DNA from 2 places in the Chryseobacterium sp. UNC8MFCol genome. Region 2 is predicted to be linked to the other one. Evidence: riboswitches for the same ligand, from Rfam matches in the RefSeq annotation. Region 2 holds a riboswitch; the other holds the start of a gene.
What was found. A riboswitch is a leader RNA that binds a small molecule or an ion and turns the genes downstream of it on or off. The one in region 2 is predicted to bind fluoride.

Region 1 (12,023 bases), on a different contig from region 2:
AAAATATCGTAGGAGGTGTAGCGGGAATCGCAACCCCGGATCTTTCGCAATGCGGCTGTAGTTGTACAGGTGCGGTTACAGGTCCGGCCTATTGTGTGAAATACAAAAACTGTTTACAGGTCATCACCTGCTAATGAAACAATTTATAGTGTTAAACCCTCTCCATTTGTGAGAGGGTTTAATTTTTTTATTGAAATGAGATTATTCGCGATATTCGTCATTTAATTGGTGATCATACCTTTTGAATATGGCGCTATTTTTAAGTTGTTTAATTAATAAATAATGTGTATTCCTTGTTTTTTATATTTTAATAATTTAAAAATCAGGTTTTTATTAAAATTTTTATGAAAATATGTTGCGAATATTTAATATTTGTTTAACTTTGGGAAGTAACTAAAACTATATTGTTTAATTAAAACTAAATCACATGAATAGTATTAAAAATGCTAAAAAATTAAGAAAAGCAGATCTTAAAAATATCTCCGGAGGAGTAATCGGAAATCCTGATTTATCTCTTTGCGGATGCAGCTGCTCAGGGTCTGTGACAGGTCCATGGTATTGTGTTCAATATATTGGCTGCCCTCAGGTATATACTTGTGGTGAAATATAAGAAAACATTTACATGAAATAAACATTTCCACATTTAATAAGCGGAACCCTTTTGATGATAAAAGGGTTCCGCTGCTTTTAATGGATGATATAAAGTAAGCTGCCAATACTTATACTGACCCAAAGCAGTACAGCGGTTAATAAAGGTTTACATCCTATTGTTTTCAAGGTTTGGATGGAAAGGGTAGAGCCAATGAAAAATAAAGTAAGATTTAAACCGGATTTAGCCACAGCAGTGATCGAAGTACTGAAAGCGTCAAGAACAGGAAAATAAGTATTCAGCAGAATGGCCACTATAAAATATCCGATAAACCATGGAATTTTTACTTTTGATTCTTTGTTCTTGAAAATAAACATCGTGATCAATGAAACCGGAATAATCCATAAAGCACGGGCTAATTTTACGGTAGTGGCCACTTTCAACGCCTCATCTCCATACTTGCCGGCTGCACCTACTACAGAACTGGTATCATGAATGCCCACAGCACACCAGAGACCAAACTGTTCCTGGGAAAGGTTCAAAAGGTGGCCGATAGCCGGGTAAATAAACAAGGCGATAGAGTTTAGGGTAAAAACAATAGCTAAAGCCAGTGAAATCTGTTTGGTACTTGGCTTAATGATAGGAGAAACTGCTGCGATGGCACTCCCGCCACAAATAGCAGTTCCGGCTGATAACAGATATGATAAAGGCCTTTCAAGCTTAAAAACTTTTCCAAGGATGAATCCCAAAAGCATTACGCTGACAATACTGACAACAGTTAACATCAATCCGGTTTTTCCTGCATGCAGGGCCTCATCAAGTTTTAGTCCGAAACCCAATCCGACAATTGAAATCTGCAACAGCAGATGAATATATTGATGCAAATGTTTTTCAAAAGGATTTCCTATAAAGACAGCCAGACCAAAACCAAGAACCAGGGCTATTGGAGATGATATAAAGGGAGTAAGACATAAAATAGCCAGTATGATAAAAACGGCTTTTCGTACAACTTCATTTTGAATGAGATCTTTCATATTGCGAACTTTAATGATGGGTCAAAATTCGGCAATATATTATCACAAAGTAAATTGTATTTTGTTATATTGGATAACTATAAGTTATAATAAAAGATAAAAGATAAAAGATAAAAGATAAAAGATAAAAGATAAAAGATAAAAGATAAAAGATAAAAGATAAAAGATAAAAGATATTGCCGTTATACAACTACTATCCATACGGATATCAATATTAATAGAGGTGAGCTTTAGTCTGCCACCCAAATAAATTAAATACATTCACCTGGCTTTAGCCAAAATCTGAAAAATATCGGAGTTATTCCGCAAACTTTAAAAATAGAGCTATCAGTTCGGACTGGTCACCCTTGGGAAGGATAAAATGAAAATTTCTTTCGATGCTGAAATTTTTAATATCAACAACAGTCAGGATATTATTCTTTAATTCGGTGAGAATCGTACTGATGGAAAGAAAGGCCATGCAGTCTGAGTAAAGCAGGTAATTTTTGATACTTTCACTGCTTCCAAGCTGTATGACTGTTTTTAATTCACTGATGTTAATTCCTTTTTCTCTTAACCTGTTTTGGATAAACTCCAATGTTCCCGAACCTTGCTCCCGGAAAATCATATCAATATCATACAGGTCTTTGGTCTGTAAAGTTTTGTGCGCAAGTGGATGACTGGCTTTTGCGGCAAGCACAATCTCATCTGCCTTAAAGGTTTTATAGTCGAAGTAGGCAGATTGTGATTCGCCTTCTATGATTCCCAAATCAATTTTTTCTTCCTTCAGAAGAGCAGAAATAGCTTCGGTATTTCCGGTAAGAAGTTCGATCTTTATATCTTTATAATAAGTATTGAACTTGGCCAGGATTTCAGGAAGGATATATTGTGCAACCGTTGTACTGGCTCCGATAATCAATTTTCCCTTATGTTGTTGATTAACCTGGCTGATCTGAAACTCCAGATCGCGGTAAATATTCCGTATTTTTTCAGCATATTCATGCAATATTTTTTCCGCTTTGTGTCAGCTGAATAGAAGTTCCCTTACGGTCAAATAGCTTGGCTCCCAGCTGAGTTTCAATTTCTTTGATGTGCTTTGTAACAGCCGGTTGTGAAATATGAAGCTCTTCTGATGCTTTTGTAAAACTTAGCCTTGATGCTACTGTATGGAAGACTTTTAATCTGTAATCGAACATAACGCAAAAGTACGGATTATAGTTGGAAATAGGGAGACACGATACTCTAGGGATAACCATCAACCAGCAAAAAAACTATAAGAAATCAGAAATAGACCTGTCCTGCTGACTTTCATATCTGCGGTTCTTGGCTTCTCCAATTTTTTGTTTAGTGTAAATACTGTTGTGCCCCGAAAGAAGATAAGAAACAACACAGGCGATAGCTACATAAACACCGCATTCGGCTCCAAATAATTCTATCCCCATTAGCATACAGGCCAAAGGAGTATTGGTGGCTCCGGCAAATACAGCAACAAAGCCCATTCCCGCCAGCAGACCGAAAGGAAGTGGAATAAATAATGATAATGCGCTGCCTAAAGTAGCTCCGATAAAGAATAAAGGTGTGACTTCCCCTCCTTTAAATCCTGCTGAAAGTGTGATAATGGTAAAGATCATCTTTAAGGCGAAATCATATAATGGAAGCTGCTTTTCGAATGATTCCACAATAATCGGAACCCCTAATCCGATATATCGGGTCGTTCCCATGATCAGAACCGCTAAAGTGATGATCGTTCCTCCAACAACAGGCCGTAGAGGAGGATATGTAATCTTAGACTTGAAAATAGCACCCGCCCAATGAATAATTTTACTGAACGCTGCTGCGCAGATTCCAAATACAATTCCTGCCAGGATACTGTAAACAATAGGTAAAAACTCAGGTTTTGGAATAAGATCGATATGGTAATGTGTATGTGTCACATTCCAGAGATTCGTGATCCAATCTGCGAGAATAGCCGAAGCAAAAGCAGGAAAAATGGCAGTGTATCGTATTCTTCCGATCAGAAAAACTTCAAGTCCGAACACAGCTCCTGCGAGCGGAGTTCCGAAAACAGAGCCAAAACCTGCAGCAATGGCGGAAATAATTAATACTTTTCTTTCGTTTCTGTCAAGTTTAAACGGTTTTGTCAGTTGGTCAGCAATAGCACCGGCCATTTGAAGAGCGGTACCTTCACGACCTGCCGAACCTCCAAAAAAATGAGTGGCAATGGTTCCAAGATAGACAAAAGGCGCCATTTTCAATGGAATAATACGCTGGGGATCATGAATGGTATCGATCAGAAGGTTATTCCCCGCTTCTACATCTTTTCCCCAATAATAATATAAAAGTCCGATGAGAAAACCGGCGACAGGAAGCAAGGCAACCAGCCAGATATGATTTTCTCTGAACCGGGTAGCCCATTCCAGAGATTGCAAAAATCCTGCAGAAGCTGTTCCTACCAATACCCCGATAATAGTACTGATCAGCAGCCATTTAAAAATATGGGGCAGTGCCGGAAATTTCCTGAAGAAAAAATAAGTGTGAAAAACTGCTTTTTTACCAAGTGTCCGTTGATGTTTTGACATAATAATCCTGATTAGTTATTGTTAATAATCTCTCAATCAGGCGTCATCAGCTTCTGTAAAGCGGTTGGGTAAGGAAGAACACCATTTCCTTTTGGTACTGCAAATATATGAATTAAGATAAAAAGATAAAAGATAAAAGATAAAAGATAAAAGATAAAAGATCTTGCCGTTACACCACTATTATCCATACGGATATCAATATCAATAGAGGTGGGCTTTAGCCCAAGCTTAGAAATGAAGCAAGTTTTTAATATATCGGGTAATGTATAGCCTTATCGATTTCAAGGGGATTGTTATATTTTCTGATCACCTCCTGCATACTTTTCGTTTGTGTATTCAGCTCATCAACATTATGTATTTCTTTTCCGTTGATATTGATTTTTAAATCATTATCTGTTTTGCTGAAGTTATTTCTTTCGTAGGCGAAAGGGTCATTATAGAATTCCATCATCAGCTTATGCTTTTGTTTTTCGTTAATAGGAATGGCTTTATTTCCGAAGTTAGATTCCACGAAAGATTCTGTGGAATAGCTCTGGGGAAGTTTCTGGCTTTTAATGAGATTGTAGATGAAATTTTTCTTTGTATCTGATAATTCAAAAATTAAACCGGGAAGTCCGCGAAATTTAAACGGGCCTTCATTAAAAGGAATATCTTTACAGAACCAGGCCGTCCAGCTTCTTCCTCCGAAATTTGCTGTTGCTTTTTGCAGGTTATAATGTTCTGCTTTCTTAGTTTCATCAGAAATATTCCAACTGATCTTATCGGTTGTTTTAAAAGTATAGTATCCCCGTTTTATATTGATGTAATTTTCGTGATCAAAAGAATTGATTTTTCTTTTGACGATCTGACCAGACATATCAGTATACTCGGAATTCATCCCGAATTTTTTGTTCAAAGAATCGGTAATCGCCAGGTTCTGACCATAAAATTTCACTTCTTTAGGGCCGATGTCTAATACCATATTCAATTTTTCAGGCATCATATCTGTAGAGTCCATTTTGTATTGCAACTCGTAGATAAATCTATTAGTCTGTGCGTGGATGAAAGCGATCATCAGCAAAGCAAAGATTGAGAAACTATTTTTCATCTTATGAATGTGAATGGTGTAAGTTTTCGAAGTTGAGATGTTATAAAAAAGGCTTCATTTCATCCTCAATCTGTGTTCTCAGCTCCATCAGGCGTTTGGCATACATTTCCTGCTGTTTTTCTTCTTCTGTGGTTGGAACCCATTTCGGAACAGGAAGTTTTTTGCCGTTTTCATCTACGGCAACAAATACAATAATGCAGTGTGTCTTTTTATCAAATGTAGGCTGCTTAAGGTTTCTTGAAAACACATTGATGGCAATATGCATACTTGATGTTCCGGTATAAATAACCTGAGCATCTACTTTTACTACTTCTCCGATTTTAATCGGTTCATAAAAGCGGATTCCTCCTACATACACCGTTACTGAATAATTTCCGCTCCATGTCGTAGCACAGGCATATCCTGCCTGATCAATCCATTTCATTACACTTCCTCCATGTACATTTCCTCCGTAGTTAACGTCTGAAGGCTCTGAAATAAACTGAAAAGTAATTGGTTTGTTCTCCATCTTTATAAAATTTGAATAAAGTTATTTAATAATTTTTAAAGTTTTAGATTAAATCCTACTTTTGAAAGACGAAACGTATTAACGAGAATTTTTAACACAATAAAAGACTTAGAAATTGTAATGAAGAAAGTATTCTATCTCAACACATGTGATACCTGCAGAAGAATTTTAGCACAATTTGACCTTACAGACTGGGAACTTCGTGAAATCAAAAAAGAGCCGGTCACAAAAGAAGAGCTTGCAGAAATGTATAAGAAAACAAAATCATATGTAGCTTTATTCAGTAAAAAATCAACTCAGATCAAGGTAAGAGGGTTAGATGTAAAAGCTTTAACTGAAAAGGATTTTAAAGAACTATTATCAGACCATTATACTTTTTTGAAAAGACCGGTTTTTCTAACTGACAAAGAAATATTTGTTGGCAATGACAAGAAGAATGTAGAGGCATTGCAGGAGTTTTTTAATGGTAAGTAAATCTTCCATGTTAGGATTTCATTTTTTAAAAAGCTGAAAAATTGATTAGTAGAGCAATTATTATCATCTCTTTGTTTTTGAACATTTATGGCAATGCTCAGAATAAAGCCGTAATGAAATCTCCAAAACGGGTTGAGAATAATAAAGCCCTGGATACATTGGGCTACCTCAAAACTTTTGAAGCGAATAAAGCAGAATATATAGGCAAAAACTTTTCTTATTTGTTATCAAAAATGAAAAAGCTGCAGCCGCAAACAATTTGGAGCGTTCCGAATTCAATGGATAGTACTGTGGTTACAAAATCTTTGTTTAGATTTTCTGATATTAATTATCCTGTCATGAATGAGACAAAAATGCTGATTACATGGGAAACGGAATTGCCTTTTAAAACTGTTAACTTTAATAATCAAAGGAACAAGTTTTATTTCTCGCAACCTGAAAGGCAGTTTTACGGATCTAAAATTGTAAGAAATATTTTAGTATATAGATAAGCAAACCAGAACAGACAAGCGCTACAGAATATCTGTAGCGTTTTTATTACTTTTTTTGTAAGTTGTTGATTTGCAGTTTGTATATTGGTGTCTTGAGTTTGAATTCCTATATTTGTAACTACCAAAAACAAAACTATGAAAACACAGTTTCTAAAAACAAGAATTCTGAGAAGATCAGAATTAAAACAAATTAACGGAGGAATTGGTCCCCTGAATCCGTGCAACGTCCTATGTCCCGGTGGTGGGGTTGTTTCAACAAGACCGGGAATAGGAGATGTTTGCAATTCAGACAGATCCGTCTGTTGTATCTGCTATTAATTATCAGGATATAAGGTAGAATAGTATTGCCTTTTGTGGACCCTGCGGTCCTTATCATAAAAAAGGATGTTCTTATCGAAGAACATCCTTTTTCTATATAGAAAATAAACCATTACACAAAAGGAGCTTTCACTACTTTTGCAGGAATGTTTTTGTTTCTTACCTGGATAAAGATTTCAGAGCCTAATTTGAAGTGAGGTTTGTCCACATAAGCAAGACCTAATCCTATTTTTTTCATCGGAGACTGTGTTCCCGAAGTTACTTTCCCGATCACATTACCTTCAGCATCTACAACAGGGTAGTCATGTCTTGGTACTCCTTTGTCCTGTAATTCGAATCCAACCAATTTTCTGGTCACTCCTTCTTCTTTTTGTTTTGCAAAAATATCTTTAGACACAAAATCTTTATCAAATTTAGTGATCCATCCCAGACCTGCTTCAATGGGAGACGTTGTATCATCAATATCATTACCGTAAAGGCAGAACCCTTTTTCTAACCTTAAAGTATCTCTAGCTGCCAGTCCGCAAGGAATAATCCCTTCTTCCTCACCTGCTTTCAGAATTTCATCCCACAGTTTTTCAGCGCTTTCATTGTTAAAATAGATCTCAAAACCTCCGCTTCCGGTGTAACCTGTATTGGAGATGATCACGTCATTCACTCCGGCAACGCTTCCCACTGTAAAATGGTAGTAAGGAATTTCCGAAAGATTCACATCGGTAAGTTTCTGAAGAATTTCCGTAGCCTTAGGGCCCTGGATTGCCAATAAAGACATATCGTCAGAAGCATTGGTCATTTTCGCCCCGAAAGTGTTATATTTTGAAATATGATTCCAGTCTTTTTCAATATTGGAAGCATTCACAACCACGAAATACTTATCATCATCCATTTTGTAAACGATAAGGTCGTCCACAATTCCTCCGTTTTCGTTCGGAAGACAAGAATACTGAGCTTTTCCATTTTCAAGAGCATCAACATTATTGGTAGTCACCAATTGTAAAAGGTCTTTTGAACCCGGTCCTTCGATGAAAAATTGTCCCATGTGTGATACATCAAACAATCCTGCTTTCTCTCTTACTGCAAAATGTTCTTCCGTAACTCCTGAATATTGTACAGGCATTTCAAAACCTGCGAAAGGTACGATCTTAGCTCCCAGAGAAGCATGTTTGTCGTACAAGGCTGTTTTCTTCATATTTACTTTTTATTTCTTTATTTTAAAACTGTTAAAAGTCTCGTTAAACAGAGTCATATAGTTTCCGTTCCAGAATTTCTGACCGCAATTGATGCTCACCAGATACAGGTCTTTTTCCCTTTGGAAAGCCCTGGTAATCCAGAATAGTTTTTCTTTTTCATCAAAATACTCGTAAAAATATTCTGTATATCCTTTCTTGCTTCTGTTTTCTTTTACCTTATTTTCGGGCTCTTCTGATTTATAGAGAGCGAGAATGAATTTCTTCATTTCTTCCTTAGGAAGTGCCAGATCATGGTATTCCGAAATCGTAATGGCCCCGATTTCATTAGTCGGAAAAATATTGACAATATCACTGTCATTGGTAGATCTCCAGCCTTGCGGAATATTGATGGAGTAATTCGGGCTATCATATACCTGTGCCTTTTGAGCAAAAAACAGACATCCCGTCAGAAAAGCGGTTACAAGGAATATTTTTTTCATCGTTAAAAATGGTGTTTGTATTCTTCAAGGATAATTTTGAACCATTCCGTGAAGTTTTCCGGAGTTTCGGCTATTTCTTTATCCAAATCGGTAAGAGAAATAAATCGTACTTCTTCTACCTCTTCTTTATTTAAATTAAAATCAGATTCATGATTCCCCACAAATACATGGTCAAGCTCATGTTCCCAAAGACCTCCTCCAACATCTGCTTTGTAAATGAAATTGAATTTTTCCGTAAGCTCGGCTTCAATTCCCAGTTCCTCTTTCAGCCTGCGGGTAGCGCCTTCAAGATAAGTTTCTTCTTCTCTCGGATGTGAACATACAGCATTGGTCCATTGATTGGGAGAATGGTATTTTCCTGAAGCTCTTTTCTGAAGAAGCATTTCACCTTTACTGTTGAAGAGAAACACGGAGAAAGCACGGTGCAACAAGCCATTGATATGTGCCTGTTGTTTTTCCATCAGACCCAAGACTTCATCTTCAGGGTTTACTAAAACTACAAATTCTTCCATTCCTACAAATGTAAGTGTAATAAATGTATTTTGGAAATTTTTAGATAAACATCATGTTTTTGCTGGGTGAAAGGCAAAAATAAAGCAGCATTCTGAATATTTGTTGAACTCTATACCAATAAATGATTGAACTTCCTTGAAGATCCGCTACTGACCATTTTATTCATCAATTAAACCCCGAAAACGAAAATTTTTAATCAAAACCAATAAAAAAACGAATAAAATGTTTATATTATTCTTTAAATACAAGTTTTTATAGTATAATTTTAATATAAACTAAGATTAATCTGTCTGATATATTCAAAAGCCTTAACTTTGTTACTTAATGTTAACGGATGGAATTAGAATACATAGAGCATTTAAGTCCTATTCTTAAGGACGGAGTTAAAAATTACTTAATAGACATAGACGGAACCATTACAGATGACGTTCCCAATGAAGAACCGGAAAGAATGGTTACCTGTGAACCTTATCCCGATGCATTGGCTACCGTTAATAAGTGGTATGATGAAGGACACCAGATCTGTTTCTTCACATCTAGAACCGAAAATCTAAAACAAATTACAATTGACTGGCTGGATAAACATGGGTTCAAATACCATAGCGTACTCTGCGGGAAGCCAAGAGGGGGAAATTATCACTGGATAGATAATCACCTTGTAAGAGCTACACGATATAAAGGTAGATTTACAGATTTGGTAGAAAAACAAGTGACTATTGAAGTTTTCAAAGAAGACGGAGAATAAAATATAACTGAGAGATTTAAAGATTAAATGTGGTGTATACTTTAATTTTTAAATCTTTTTACTTTTTAATATACGAGTATTTATGAAGATTTTAGCAAACGACGGCCTGGATCAATCCGGAATTGATGCATTACAAGAAAAAGGCTTTGAAGTTATTACAACAAAAGTTCCACAGGAGTTTTTAGTGGATTATATCAACGAGCACAAAATCCGTACTTTATTGGTAAGGAGTGCAACGAAAGTAAGGAAAGATATTATTGACGGATGTCCCTCTATTGAAATTATCGGAAGAGGCGGTGTCGGAATGGATAATATCGATGTAGATTATGCAAGAGAAAAAGGAATTCATGTGATCAATACACCATCTGCGTCATCAGAATCGGTTGCCGAGCTTGTTTTTGCCCACTTATTTTCAGGAGCAAGGTTTCTTCAGGACTCTAACAGAAAAATGCCTTTGGTGGGGGATACTGAATTCGCAGGACTTAAAAAAGCATATGCCGCCGGTATTGAACTAAGAGGAAAGACGATTGGTATCGTAGGTATGGGGAGAATCGGGCAGGAGGTAGCCAGAATTGCTCTGGGACTCGGGATGAGAGTGATTGCTGCTGACAATAATGTTGGTAGGGCCAGCATTAAAGTAAAGTTCTACAATAATCAGTTTATCAACGTAGATATAGAAACTGAACCTTTACAGGATGTTTTGAAGCATTCAGATTTTATCACCTTGCACGTTCCGGCTCAGAAAGACGGATACATGATCGGTAAAAATGAATTTGACATCATGAAAGATGGTGTGGCGATCGTTAACTGTTCAAGAGGAGGAGTAATTGATGAAGCAGCTTTGATCGAAGCATTGGATTCAGGCAAAGTAAAATTTGCGGGACTTGATGTTTTCATCAACGAACCTACACCTTCGAAAGAAATTTTAAACCACTCTAAAATCTCTCTGACGCCTCATACAGGTGCATCCACACTTGAAGCCCAGGATCGGATCGGTCTTTCTCTGGCAGAGCAGATTTCAAGTATTTTACAGATTCATAATTAAAATATGATAAAGCTGTTCCATTATTGAGACAGCTTTTTTTACACATTGCAGAAGATAGACATACCATTAATCTGTAATGACAGGCGAATTTATAGGGGTGTTGTTTTTTGCAATAATGAATGTAAAAATCGCATAAAAAGCATTTCCGTTTGATCCGTTATGGGTCCAGTCCTGAAATTTGTATTCGTAGCTGAAATTAGCAGGGACTAAGCGGTAATTTAATATATTTTATCTTTTTGATAGTATCGTGAATTTAATGTTATTGTTTCAAATATATCAATATGATGAGATTTAAATTGTCTTTTTTGTAATAAATAACTTGTTTTCGTTGCGGTATTTACAAGTTGAGGAAGTGTAAAAGGTATTTGATTCTTTTGTTTCAAAGCATAAAAAAACCGGAGAAGTAAAAACTTTTCCGGTAATACTATATAAATGCCGGTAACAGGCATTGGTGTTGTATTATATATTGTTTTTGCTTTTCAGAATATCTCTGATTTCTGCCAACAACTTTTGATCGTCAGTAGGTCCGGCCGGAGCAGGAGCTTCTTTCTTGATGATTTTGTTTGCTCCTTTGATGATCCAGAAAAGAACCATAGCAATACACAGAAAGCTGATCACTGCAGAAAGGAAATTTCCGTAGGCTACACCGTTCCATGTAAGTTTAGAAATATTTTCTGCGCCTGCAGCTTTTAACGCCGGGTTCAAAAGCAGAGGAGTCACAACATCTTCTACCAGAGAGGTAACAATCTTACCGAAGGCTGCTCCGATGATCACACCGACAGCCAGATCAAGCACATTGCCTTTAAAGGCAAACTCTTTAAATTCCTTAACAAATCCCATAATTTATATTTTTTTAATTGTATTTACACAAAAATATAATTAAAAAATGTAAAAAACATTACTTTTTACCGTTTTTTATTCTACAAATGTTGAATTTTGTCTTAAATTTAGGTATGTTGTTTTCATGAAAACAACCCTTTATCATGTTCTAT
Region 2 (12,023 bases):
TTTCAGCACATATCATCGATATTGGTGGTGGAGAAAGCCATTTGGTAGATGTTCTTCTGGAGATGGGCTATACGAATATTTCTGTCCTAGATATTTCTGAAACTGCACTTCAAAAAAACCAAAACAGATTGGGAGAAAAAAGTAAGCTGGTAAATTGGATTGCAACTGATATTACTGAATTTATACCAAGACAAAAATATGACCTGTGGCATGACAGAGCGGCTTTTCATTTTTTAACGGCTGAAGAAAATGTCAAAAAATATGTTTCAATTGCTGAAAGGACTATCACTCAAGATGGATTTTTGATTATGGGAACATTCTCCGATAATGGTCCAACCAAATGCAGTGGTCTCGATACCAAACAATTTACCGAGGAATCACTGAAAAAAGTTTTTGAGAGATCTTTTGAGCTAAAGAGTTTCAAATATCTCGACCATTCTACACCTTTTAATACAATTCAGAATTTTTTATTTTGTACATTTCAAAGAAAATAAAATAGCAGATGTTTGATTTCAGATTGAAAGTATTTTTTACCGTTGCCAAAAGGCTCAACTTTACCAAAGCTTCGGAAGAACTGTATATCACACAGCCTGCAGTTACCAAGCACATTAAGGAGATTGAAAATTATTTCAAGGTAAAACTGTTTGACCGGAACGGAACAAAAATTAAACTTACACCCGCAGGCGAAACTTTATTACAGTATTCGGAACAGTTGTTTTCAATCTATCAGAATATGGAATTTGATCTCAATGCTTTTACTCAAAACAAATCAGGAACGCTGCGAATTGGCGCAAGTACTACCGCAGCACAATACCTGCTGCCTCCTATATTGGCAGCATTTCACCGTAAGTTCGACAAGGTAAAAGTTCAGTTGGTTACAGGAAACACAGAGCAAATAGAGATTGCTTTGCAGAATAAAAATATTGATTTAGGAATTATAGAAGGAAAATCGAGAAGCACCTTATTCAAATACTCCGCCTTTATAAAGGATGAACTCGTATTGGTTGCAAAAAATGGACATTCGATCTCAAAAAAATCATCTGTAAAAGTAGAAGATCTAATAAAGTATAGTTTTCTTTTACGTGAAGCGGGTTCTGGGACACTTGAAGTCATTGCACACGCTCTCAAACAGTCTGGTATAAAAATAAGTAATCTCAATTTAGAAATGCAGTTGGACAGTTCGGAAAGCATCAAAATGTACCTGCTCAATTCAGAAGCCTTGGCTTTTCTTTCCATATATTCCATTTTCAAAGAACTAAAAAACAATGAATGTACTGTTGTAGAAGTAAAAGGACTAAGTATAGAACGAGAATTTAACTTTATTCAAAATCAGGGTGACAGCGAAAATCTTTCTGATTTGTTTATGAGATTTGCGATAAGTTATAACTTTAGGTAATGACAGATAACGAATAGCAATTTCTGCCAGACTTTCCAAATGATGACATTTGTATCATTAAAATATAAAGTCATTATGGAACAAGACACTCAAAAGCCCAATAAGCTTAATCGATTCAAAAGTCTTCTAGATCGAAGTATTACAACTCGTGAAGTTATTTTTTTGTTAGCAGTCGTATTCTGCCTATCTCCTTTAATATCTCCGCCTATTGCATTGTTGATGGGGCTTGTCATCGCACAGTTCATTGGCCATCCTTACCTTCATCTCAATCATAAGGCGACGCACATTCTACTACAGGTTTCAGTGGTTGGTTTAGGATTTGGAATGAACGTGACCAGTGCAATGAAGGCTGGTAAAGAAGGAATCCTTTTCACTATAGTTTCTATTATTGGAACCTTGGTTATAGGATATTTGATGGGAAAATTCCTCAAAATTGACAAAAAGAGTTCCTATCTGATCTCTGCAGGAACCGCTATTTGCGGAGGAAGTGCTATTGCTGCTGTTTCTCCTGTCATTAAAGCTGAGGAAAAACAAATATCAGTGGCATTAGGTACGGTTTTCATTCTTAATTCAATTGCTTTATTCATTTTCCCAATAATTGGTCACGCCCTGAATTTGTCTCAGACCCAGTTTGGTTTATGGAGTGCCATTGCCATTCACGACACCAGTTCAGTAGTGGGAGCAGCAAGCAAATACGGAACTCAGGCTTTGGAAGTAGCAACTACTGTTAAGTTGGCGCGTGCTTTATGGATTATTCCTATAGCATTTCTATCTACATTCCTTTTCAAAAACAAAGGCAGTAAAGTGAAAATCCCCTACTTTATAGGCTTATTTGTTTTGGCTATGATTGTCAATACCTATATTCCTTTTGTTCAGAATTTCAGTCATTACCTTACCGGTATTGCCAAAGCAGGGCTAACCTTAACTTTATTTTTAATTGGCTGCGGTCTGAATAGAAAATTACTGATGAGCGTTGGTTTTAGACCTTTGATTCAGGGCGTTGTACTTTGGGGCATCATTTCTGCTGCTGCATTATGGGCGGTAACTTCTTTTGCCAGTTAAGAATCTATTGCTTAATGTATTTGAACAAATTAATATCATACTTCACTAAACAAGAAATAATATGAAATCACTACCATTTAAAATTTCACTGATACTTTTAAGCTTTACAATAAAAGCGTTCGCACAAGTTCCATTCGATGGGGATATTAAAAATAATTCACTTGCAGTTAGCCCTGATGAAAAAATAGCGGCGGCTTCTTACAGTGATTCTACAGAAATTAAAATTTATGACCTATCCAAAGCCGAGTTAAAAACTACAATCAAAGGTTTTGTCAACCCCAGAAATATCCTTTTCTCTCCGGATGGAAAGCTAATTTACATTACCGATAGTAGTCTTGGATATCTGATGGTTTATAATTCTGACAATTATCAGCTGATTAAAAAATACCCGGTTGGCTATGGTGCATTTGGGACTGCTATCTCAAAAGATGGGAAACAGCTGTTTATCAACAATGAAGCGACTAATACGGTAACCTTGGTCAATCCAGAAACATCTGAGGTCAAGAATATCATTACTGGCTTTCATCAGCCCAGGCAAGGGGTGAAATTTAATCCTGATAATACAAAGCTCTATGTGACCAATTTTGGAAACGACCATATCACCGTTGTTGATGTTAAAACGCTAAAAATAGAAGGAGAAGTGGAGGGTTTCAATAAAATCCGGGCCATCTCGATTAGTAAGGACGGTAAAACCTTATATGCAGCGAACAGCGGAACAAATGAACTGCTTATAGTAGACATCGCCAGTAAAAAGATTGCTTATCGCATTCCTGTTGGGAAAGATAATTACGGAGCAAGTTTGTCTCCAGATGGAAAATTTGTGTTAAGCGGTAACAAAATTGATAATACTATTTCAGTAGTTGACGTTAAAACCAATAAGAATATCCAAACCATCAAAGGTTTTAAAGAACCAAGACAAGCCATCGTTTTTTCGAAATACGGAAAGTTCCTTTATGTTTTGAACAACGATTTAAGTGTGGATAAAGTCAGCATGGCTAACTATAAAATCGTTCAGTCAATGAAATGATCAGGTGATAATAAATATTACTTTTTGAAATGCCAACAGAAATCTTACTGATCACAGAAGCAAAAGCTTCTGATACAAAATCTTTTTACAAATGTAATACACCTTTGTATAGGAGTGTAAAGTCTGCCTTTGAAATGCAATTTGGAAACTTTGAAACCGATATTGATTTTTTAGCATTTTTTAAGGAAATGAAATGCAAAATTGAATATTTGGTGACTGAAGTAATTGACCGAAAGGATAAAAAAATCAGACAAAAACAACGTTCTGAAAGTGTTGACTCGCTTTCGAAAAGATTAAGAATATACCGTCCCAAATGTATTATCATTATAATGAAGGATATTGAAAACTTTGTTTTAATGGCGGTAGAAAGAGCAAATTTACCAGAAGATTTATTTATTAAAAGTGTTCCATTCCCAGCAATGAGTGAAAAAAACAGAATCAATTGTGAGCTTGGAATAGCAAAAATTCTTAAAGATTATGTCGTAGGTCATTGATTTTTATTACCTTTGATTATTCAAAAAAAGGGAATGGTGTCTCCCTTACCCAACCGCCCTAAAAAGCTGATGGCGCCTGATTAAAATTGAATGTTCAATCATTTAGTCAGGATATATTATGCATTATCATCAAAAATCGAAAGGGCAAAAATCCTTTATCAGAACAAAAGCTTTTTTTAGAGCTTATCCATCACTTCCCTATATCATCAAATGGTTATTCATTAGCCTTGTAATAGGTGCTTGTATCGGAACTGCGTCCGCATTATTTTTAAAAACATTAGGCTGGGTTACAGATTTCAGGGAAAATCACCTTTGGTTGATTGCCTTACTTCCGGTTGCAGGGTTCGTAATCGGATATATTTACCATCAATTTGGTAAAGAAGTTGAAGCAGGAAATAATCTGCTGATTGATACTATTCACGACCCTAAAGAAATCATTCCTTTTCGGATGGCGCCTTTTGTTTATCTCGGAACTTTGGCTACCCACCTCTTTGGAGGTTCTGCGGGAAGAGAAGGAACAGCGATACAAATGGCAGGTTCTATTGCCGACCAATTTACCAAGCCACTAAAACTCAATCTAAATGAAAGAAAAGTTTTAATTATTGCCGCCATTGCTGCCGGTTTTGGTTCTGTATTCGGAACGCCGCTAGCCGGAGCCATTTTCGGTCTGGAAGTTTTTCTGATTGGCAGACTAAAATATGATTCGATTTTTCCGGCATTTGCATCGGCAATCATCGCAGACTTAGTCACCAAACTTTGGAAAACCGGACATACCCATTATCATATTCCGACCATTCCTGATTTTTCATTTTTAAATGGTTTATACGCCATTCTTGCCGGAATAGCTTTCGGGCTATGTGCTGCAATTTTCAGCAAAACCATTCATCGTGTGGGTAAAATTTTCAAAGCAAAAATTTCTTACCCACCTTTACGTCCTTTGGTTGGAGGTATTTTAGTTGCAACCGCAGTTTGGGCTTTAGGAACGACAAAATATATCGGTTTAGGAATTCCTACCATTGTTTCGTCTTTTGAACAGCAATTACCAGCCTACGATTTTGCATTAAAAATGATTTTTACCATTGTTACATTAGCCGCAGGATTTAAAGGTGGTGAGGTGACACCTTTATTTTTTATCGGAGCTGCATTGGGAAATTCGCTGGGCTATTTTATTCCTTTACCAACAGGGCTTTTGGCAGGAATGGGCTTTGTAGCAGTTTTTGCAGGCGCTACCAATACACCTCTGGCTTGTAGTATTATGGCAATTGAACTTTTCGGGAGTGATTGTGGGGTTTATGTAGCCATTGCGTGCGTTGTTGCTTATTTATTCTCAGGTCATAGCAGTATTTATGGCAGACAGATGATCGGTGAGCCTAAACACAACAGGTTTGGAAACTACACCGGAAAAAGACTAAATGAACTATAATTTTAAAATTATGAACGCAGAAAATTTAGCCATTGCAAAAATATACTTTAGATACGGACAATCAGTAGTTGGGCAGAACTTTTGGAGGAAACTTTGGAATAATAATCTTGGAGAATATCTTTTGAAAAAGGCGAAACAAAACGCTATCCATCAAGCCAATATTTTTACTGCTAAAAGCGGATATTTAAATAACGGTTCTATCCAATACAATATTTCTGAAATTCCGTCATCTGAAAATCCTGTTTGTTTAGAGTTAGTAGATGAATCCAGTAAGATAAAGGCTTTTTTGAACGAGAATAAAGAAGAATTACAGAAAGTATCTTTGATATTACTGAATGACATGATTATTGAATTAGCATAAATCTCATTTTGAAAAGCTATTTATCCATTCAGAAATACTTCAAAATCCATCGCTTACTTTGTTTATTAAATCGTTAAAATTAATAGAATGAACAGATGAAAATATTAATTATAGAAGATGAAAAGTTATTGGCTGAAAGTATTGCCACTTACTTAAAACAGGAACAATATAATTGTGAATTTGCTTCTACTTTTGATGAAGCTATTGAAAAAACAGGCGTTTACGAATATGATTGCATTTTGTTAGATTTGAATCTTCCTGATGGCGAAGGTCTGGAAATTCTGGAAGCGTTAAAAAAAGAAAGTAAACAGGATGGTGTCATTATTATTTCGGCAAGGGATGCTGTAGATGATAAAATTATAGGGCTCAAATTAGGTGCGGATGATTACCTCCCAAAACCTTTTCATCTTTCAGAACTGAGTGCCAGAATATATTCGGTAATACGAAGAAGACAGTTTTCCAGTACCAATCATTTAGAAATCAATGAACTTTCAATTGATTTGCTTGCGAAAGAAGTACGTGTAAACAATCAAGTGATTACACTTACAAAAAAAGAATATGATTTGCTTATTTTTTTAATTGGCAACAAAAATCGTATTGTATCTAAAGTAGCTTTAGCAGAGCATCTATCAGGAGATATGGCAGATATGTTGGATAATGTAGATTTTGTGTATGCACACGTAAAAAACTTGAAAAAGAAGCTGGCAGATGCTGGTTGCGATGATTATATCAAAACAGTTTATAAAATGGGCTACAAATGGGACGTGTGAATGGCTTACTAAACAAAACATTACTCTATTATACTTTTTTGGCAACATTCGTTCTGTTGTTGAGTGCTCCTTTTTTCTATCTTGTAATGGAAAAGCTATATACGGACGACGTGGATGAAGCGATATACCTGCGAAAAAAAGAATTTGAAATTGACCATCTTAAAACGATTCGTTCTTCTGATATTCATATATGGAACCGCTTCAACAGGGATGTAAGAATTATACCGGATACCATTTCTGGAAACCGCAAAAATAAGATTATTCAGGAAACTATATTCGATGAAGTAGTACCGGAATGGGAACCTTATCGGGTACTATATTCGGATGTGAAGATTGAAGGAAAGCCTTATGTATTAAAAATTCAGCTCAACCTGGTAGAATCCGAAGATTTGATTAAAGCCATTATTTATGTCTATCTGGTCATTCTCGGAGGAATGCTGCTGGTTATATTTTTCATAACCCGTTTTATTGCAAACCGTTTGTGGAAACCATTTTACGAAACATTACAACTGATTGATAAATTTAATATTGAACAACAATCGCTTCCATCATTCAATAAAACCGGAACAAAAGAATTTGACCAACTGAACACAGGAATTGAAAAAATGATTGTTTCTAATGTAAAATCATATAACTCCCAGAAATCCTTTACCCAAAATGCTTCACACGAGTTGCAGACTCCTTTGGCAATTTTTCAATCCAAACTCGATTTACTTTTACAGGATACTTCACTTACCCAGCAACAATCCGTTGTTTTGCAGTCTTTGTACGAAGCCTCGCTGCGTCTATCCCGTATCAATAAAAACCTATTGCTCCTCACCAAAATTGAAAACAGGCAATATGCAGAGGTTTCAACATTTACGGTAAACGAATTGGTCAATGATGTTATTGGCTATTTTGAGGAACAGGCAGAAAATAAAAATTTACGGATAGAAATCGAAGAAAATGCTATCATTGAAATTAACGCCAACAGGGTTTTAACAGAGATATTAATAAATAACCTTATACTAAATGCTATACGGCATAATTTAGAAAATGGAAATATTACCATTCTAATTGAAGATGCCAAATTCAGTATAATCAACACAGGAATTTATAAAGAACTTGACAATGCTATTCTTTTTAAAAGATTTGGCAAGGCAACCACCGATACACGAAGTTCAGGCTTAGGTTTGGCTATCGTGAAGGAGATTGTGGAACAATACAAATGGGATATCAAATACGAGTTTAAAAATAATCTGCATTGTTTTACAGTGCTTTTCTAAAAATTCAGAAAATCTACAAAATCATATATATACTTTGTTCGCATAAAATGAAAAAGTATGTATTTGTTAAAAATATTCAAAAGCCGGTTTTCTATACTCTTTTCCCTGTTCACGCTATACATTACCTTATCGCTGCTTTTAAGAGTAGGGTTGCTTTTATATTCGGTACACAATATTGATTTTACTGTTGCCAATATTATGAAAATACTTTTTTTAGGATTTTCATTCGATATCACAACGGGTCTGTTTTTCATAACAACATATAACATTTTTCTTCTTGCTCTTCCCAAAAAATGGATTGGTAGTTTGCTGGATAAAACATTCACCTATTGTTATTGCTTTATTGTTTTGTTATTGATGTATTTCAGTTTGATGGCAGAAATCCCATTTTGGGATGAATTTGGGGTAAGATTCAATTTCATTGCTGTCGACTATCTTATATACACTTATGAAGTTATTACTAATATCAATCAATCCTATCCACTTCCGCTGATTATAGGGATATTATTAATTCTGATTGTTCTAAGTTTCTATTTATTTCAAGAAAAAAAATTTTTCCTTTATAGTTTTACGAATAAAATGCCATTTCTAAAAAGATTGATAATGAGTGTAAGCCTATTAATATTAACCTTTAGCCTTGGCTTCTTTTTAAAAAATAATTGGGCTGATAACGGAAATAATCTTACGGTAAATGAATTAGGTAAAAATGGGGTGTTTTCATTTTTTGCTGCATTCAGATCGAATGAGCTTGATTATGGAACTTTTTATCCAACAATAAATCAAAGGCAAGCCTATCTGGTTCTAAGAAAAAAACTTTTGCAAAACAACCAGCACTATTTGTCAAAAAGCAACACAGAAATTTTACGAGAAACCGAAGGCGAAACACTTATTAGGCCTAATATTATTTTATTAACCATTGAGAGTTTTAGTGCTGAATTTTTAAAATCATTCGGTAATACCCAAAATCTTACGCCAAACTATGATGCACTATCCGCAGAAAGCATATTTTTTACCAATTTGTTTGCGACTGGTACACGTACTGTGAGGGGAATGGAAGCACTCACCTTATCCATTCCGCCCACTCCTGGAAACAGTATTGTAAGGCGTCCCGATAATCAACATCTTTTTTCTGTGGCCACAATTGTAAGAAACAAAAATTATCATCCATATTTCATTTATGGTGGTGATGGTTATTTCGACAATATGAACAATTTTTTCGGGGGTCAGGGTTTTGATATTGTTGACAGGGATCGTGGCAACACACTTTCAGAAGATATAGCTACCAAACGGTACCGTATTCCAGACAGTGAAGTAAGTTTTGAAAATGCTTGGGGCGTTTGTGATGAAGATCTTTACAAACAGTCCATAAAATATGCAGATATCAACTTTGAAGAAAAAAAACCTTTCTTTCAATTTGTGATGACAACATCTAATCATAAGCCCTATACTTTTCCAAATGGAAAAATAAATCTTCCTCAGGGAGAGCGTGACGCTGCCGTTAAATACACTGATTATGCTTTAGGAAAATTTATTGCTCTTGCAAAAACAAAAGCTTGGTTTAAAAATACAGTTTTTGTCATAGTAGCGGACCATTGTGCCAGTAGCGCAGGAAAATGGGAAATCAACATAAACAAGCATCACATACCTGCAATTATTTATAATTTAAATCAAAAGCCTGAGAAAATTGATAGATTGATGTCTCAAATTGATTTAATGCCAACACTATTCGGTTATTTAGGGTGGGATTACAATACTGCTTTATATGGTAAAGATATTAACCAAACGAAGATTGGGGAAGAACGTGCTTTCATAGGTAATTATCGTACACTTGGTTTGCTAAAAGGAGATATTTTTACCCAAATTAACGACCGTAAAAAAACAGTTCAATATAACTTTGATCAAAAATCCGGGGAGATGAGAGAGGATCAATTTAAAAATAGTGAACTTACTAATGAAACCATTTCCTACTATCAAACTGCAAGCGAAAGGTTTAAAGAAGGGAAAATGAAAGAAATTCAAAAATAAATTCTTCTAAAAATTCAGAAAATCTGCTAAATCCTGTGCGAGCTTTACAGGAAAAATGAAAACTTTAAATAAAGTTGCGTCTGTAACGGTTCTTTTCTGGCTGATGAAAATTGTCGCTACCACTTTGGGAGAAACTTTGGGTGATTTTATATCTATGACTTTGCAATTAGGATACGGAACCGGCATGCTAATTACTGCTATATTTTTCACCATTATATTGTCGATACAGCTAACCTTAAAAAAGTATATTCCGGTTGTATTTTGGATGGTCATCATTGCCACAACCACATTGGGTACAGAAATTTCTGATTTTACTGACCGAACCTTGGGCGCAGGATATTTTTTAGGAAGCGTAATGCTTATAACTTTTCTTTTTCTCACGCTCTTTATTTGGTACAAATCGTATCATAATCTTGAGGTGTATCCAATTTTCCAAAAAAGAAAAGAAGTTTTATACTGGATTGCAATATTGTTTTCTAACAGTTTAGGAACTGCTTTCGGAGATTTTTTAAGTGATAATCTCGGGTTGAGTTATTTAAATGGAGCATTGATTACAGGCTGCATTATTATAGTAGTTGTCCTGCTGCATTATTTTACAAGGCTCAATCACGTATTATTGTTTTGGATCGCCTTCATTTTTACCCGTCCCTTCGGAGCCACTTTTGGAGATTTTCTTACCAAACCCCTTTCAAATGGAGGATTAAATCTCGGAACAGCAAATGCTTCTATCGTGTCTATGATTTTATTATCGATGATGGTAATATTTTCTCATCTGAATTCTTTCAGAAAAAAATCTTCTACCGTCTAAAATTCAGAAATATTGCTAAATCACTTATGAGCTTTGTACTATAAAATTTTAAAAAATAGTACAATGAAAAAGTTAGCATTTCTATTGGCAGCTACTGCAAGCATAAGCTTTACTTATGCGCAAAAAGTTTCAGAAAAGGAAGTTCCTGCCGTTGTAAAATCGGCATTGCAAAAAGAGTTTCCAACTATCAAAACCATTAGGTGGGAAAAGGAAAAAGACAATTTTGAAGCAGGCTTTATACAAGACCATAAAGACTATTCTGTTCTCATCAACCCTTCAGGCAATATTTTGGAAACTGAAAAGGCTATTCCCGTTAATATGCTTCCTGAAAAAGCCAGAGCGTATATCCATCAAAACTATCCCAGTAAGAAAATAGCGGAGTCCGCAAAAATTACTGATGCTAAAGGTAATCTTACCTATGAAGCCGAGGTAGGCAAAAAAGACCTGATTTTCGATTCTAAAGGCCACTTTATAAAGGTTGCTCAGTAGCCAGAACTGCTTTTTTCAAATCTTTTAAACTTGAATAAAAATGTATCCCGATAATGATTGTTCTTAGATTTCTGTTAGGTATAGCATTCCTATTTCCTGCAATGAGTTATGCTCAGCAAACCCTTGATTACTATATACAAACTGCGAAAAGCAATAGCCCGCTAATAAAGGACAACCAGTTTCAATCAGAAGCTGCACGTCTCGAATTAGAAAGGCTAAAGTCCGTGTATACCAAACCACAGGTAGGTATCGTAGCCAATTATCTTATGGCACCGGTTGTAGCCAATAATAATGGTAAAACTTCGCTTCAGTTAAGCCCGGGAAATGCTGATAGCTATTATGGTCAGGATGCAGGGCTTACGAATGGAGGCTTATACCAAGGATTGGTACAAGTAAACCAACCATTATTTATGAAGTCCAGGTTTTCTGCTATTGCAGATGAAGCCGGTATTGGCATAAAAATAAACCAAAATAATATACGCCTGACCAATTTTGAATTGGAAAAAATAATTACCGACCAGTACATCCTTTGTCTGCAGGATATGCACCAGATTGATTTCTTAACGAAATACATCAACATTCTAAAAGATCAGAAAGAGCTCACAACGAAGTTGGTAAACAGTAGCGTAATCAAGCTTTCAGACCTGTCATTGCTCGATATAGAACTTCAAACTCAACTTATTGCGCAGCAAACAATGCAGGCATCTTACAGCAAGAATATATTGGATATGAATGTACTTGCAGGTATACCAGATAGTAATTCATCAAAGAAAATAACACCTTTAGATTTGTTTTTAAACAATGATAATACGGAATCTTCATTTACCGAAAAATACAATCTAGATAGCTCCAGACTTGTTGCACAGCAAAAAATATTTGAACTTAAATATAAACCACAATGGA

Region 1: it holds a riboswitch for fluoride, as region 2 does, so the genes downstream of both, M030_RS0106940 (voltage-gated chloride channel family protein) here and M030_RS0118000 (voltage-gated chloride channel family protein) in region 2, are expected to answer to the same signal.

Annotation. Positions count from the first base shown of each region.
Region 1 covers NZ_AXUZ01000012.1:242,016-254,038, reverse strand. Annotated here, with positions in the region: gene M030_RS0106960 (hypothetical protein) at 1-134, shown strand, start outside; gene M030_RS0106955 (hypothetical protein) at 428-610, shown strand; gene M030_RS0106950 (YeiH family protein) at 688-1,623, opposite strand; gene M030_RS23840 (LysR substrate-binding domain-containing protein) at 1,922-2,608, opposite strand; gene M030_RS25860 (LysR family transcriptional regulator) at 2,601-2,798, opposite strand; gene M030_RS0106940 (voltage-gated chloride channel family protein) at 2,874-4,181, opposite strand; fluoride riboswitch at 4,212-4,279, opposite strand; gene M030_RS0106930 (GLPGLI family protein) at 4,429-5,268, opposite strand; gene M030_RS0106925 (acyl-CoA thioesterase) at 5,309-5,776, opposite strand; gene M030_RS0106920 (arsenate reductase family protein) at 5,897-6,250, shown strand; gene M030_RS0106915 (hypothetical protein) at 6,292-6,741, shown strand; gene M030_RS25455 (hypothetical protein) at 6,877-7,059, shown strand; gene gcvT (glycine cleavage system aminomethyltransferase GcvT) at 7,172-8,248, opposite strand; gene M030_RS0106905 (hypothetical protein) at 8,258-8,728, opposite strand; gene idi (isopentenyl-diphosphate Delta-isomerase) at 8,731-9,240, opposite strand; gene M030_RS0106895 (phosphoheptose isomerase) at 9,576-9,986, shown strand; gene M030_RS0106890 (D-2-hydroxyacid dehydrogenase) at 10,069-11,031, shown strand; gene mscL (large conductance mechanosensitive channel protein MscL) at 11,491-11,871, opposite strand.
Region 2 covers NZ_KI535291.1:46,928-58,950, forward strand. Annotated here, with positions in the region: gene M030_RS0117975 (class I SAM-dependent methyltransferase) at 1-494, shown strand, start outside; gene M030_RS0117980 (LysR family transcriptional regulator) at 503-1,396, shown strand; gene M030_RS0117985 (YeiH family protein) at 1,472-2,458, shown strand; gene M030_RS0117990 (YncE family protein) at 2,520-3,485, shown strand; gene M030_RS0117995 (hypothetical protein) at 3,515-3,979, shown strand; fluoride riboswitch at 4,000-4,065, shown strand; gene M030_RS0118000 (voltage-gated chloride channel family protein) at 4,098-5,402, shown strand; gene M030_RS0118005 (DUF190 domain-containing protein) at 5,413-5,763, shown strand; gene M030_RS0118010 (response regulator transcription factor) at 5,859-6,533, shown strand; gene M030_RS0118015 (sensor histidine kinase) at 6,521-7,798, shown strand; gene M030_RS0118020 (LTA synthase family protein) at 7,997-9,823, shown strand; gene M030_RS24435 (membrane protein) at 9,879-10,631, shown strand; gene M030_RS0118030 (PepSY-like domain-containing protein) at 10,695-11,120, shown strand; gene M030_RS0118035 (TolC family protein) at 11,174-12,023, shown strand, end outside.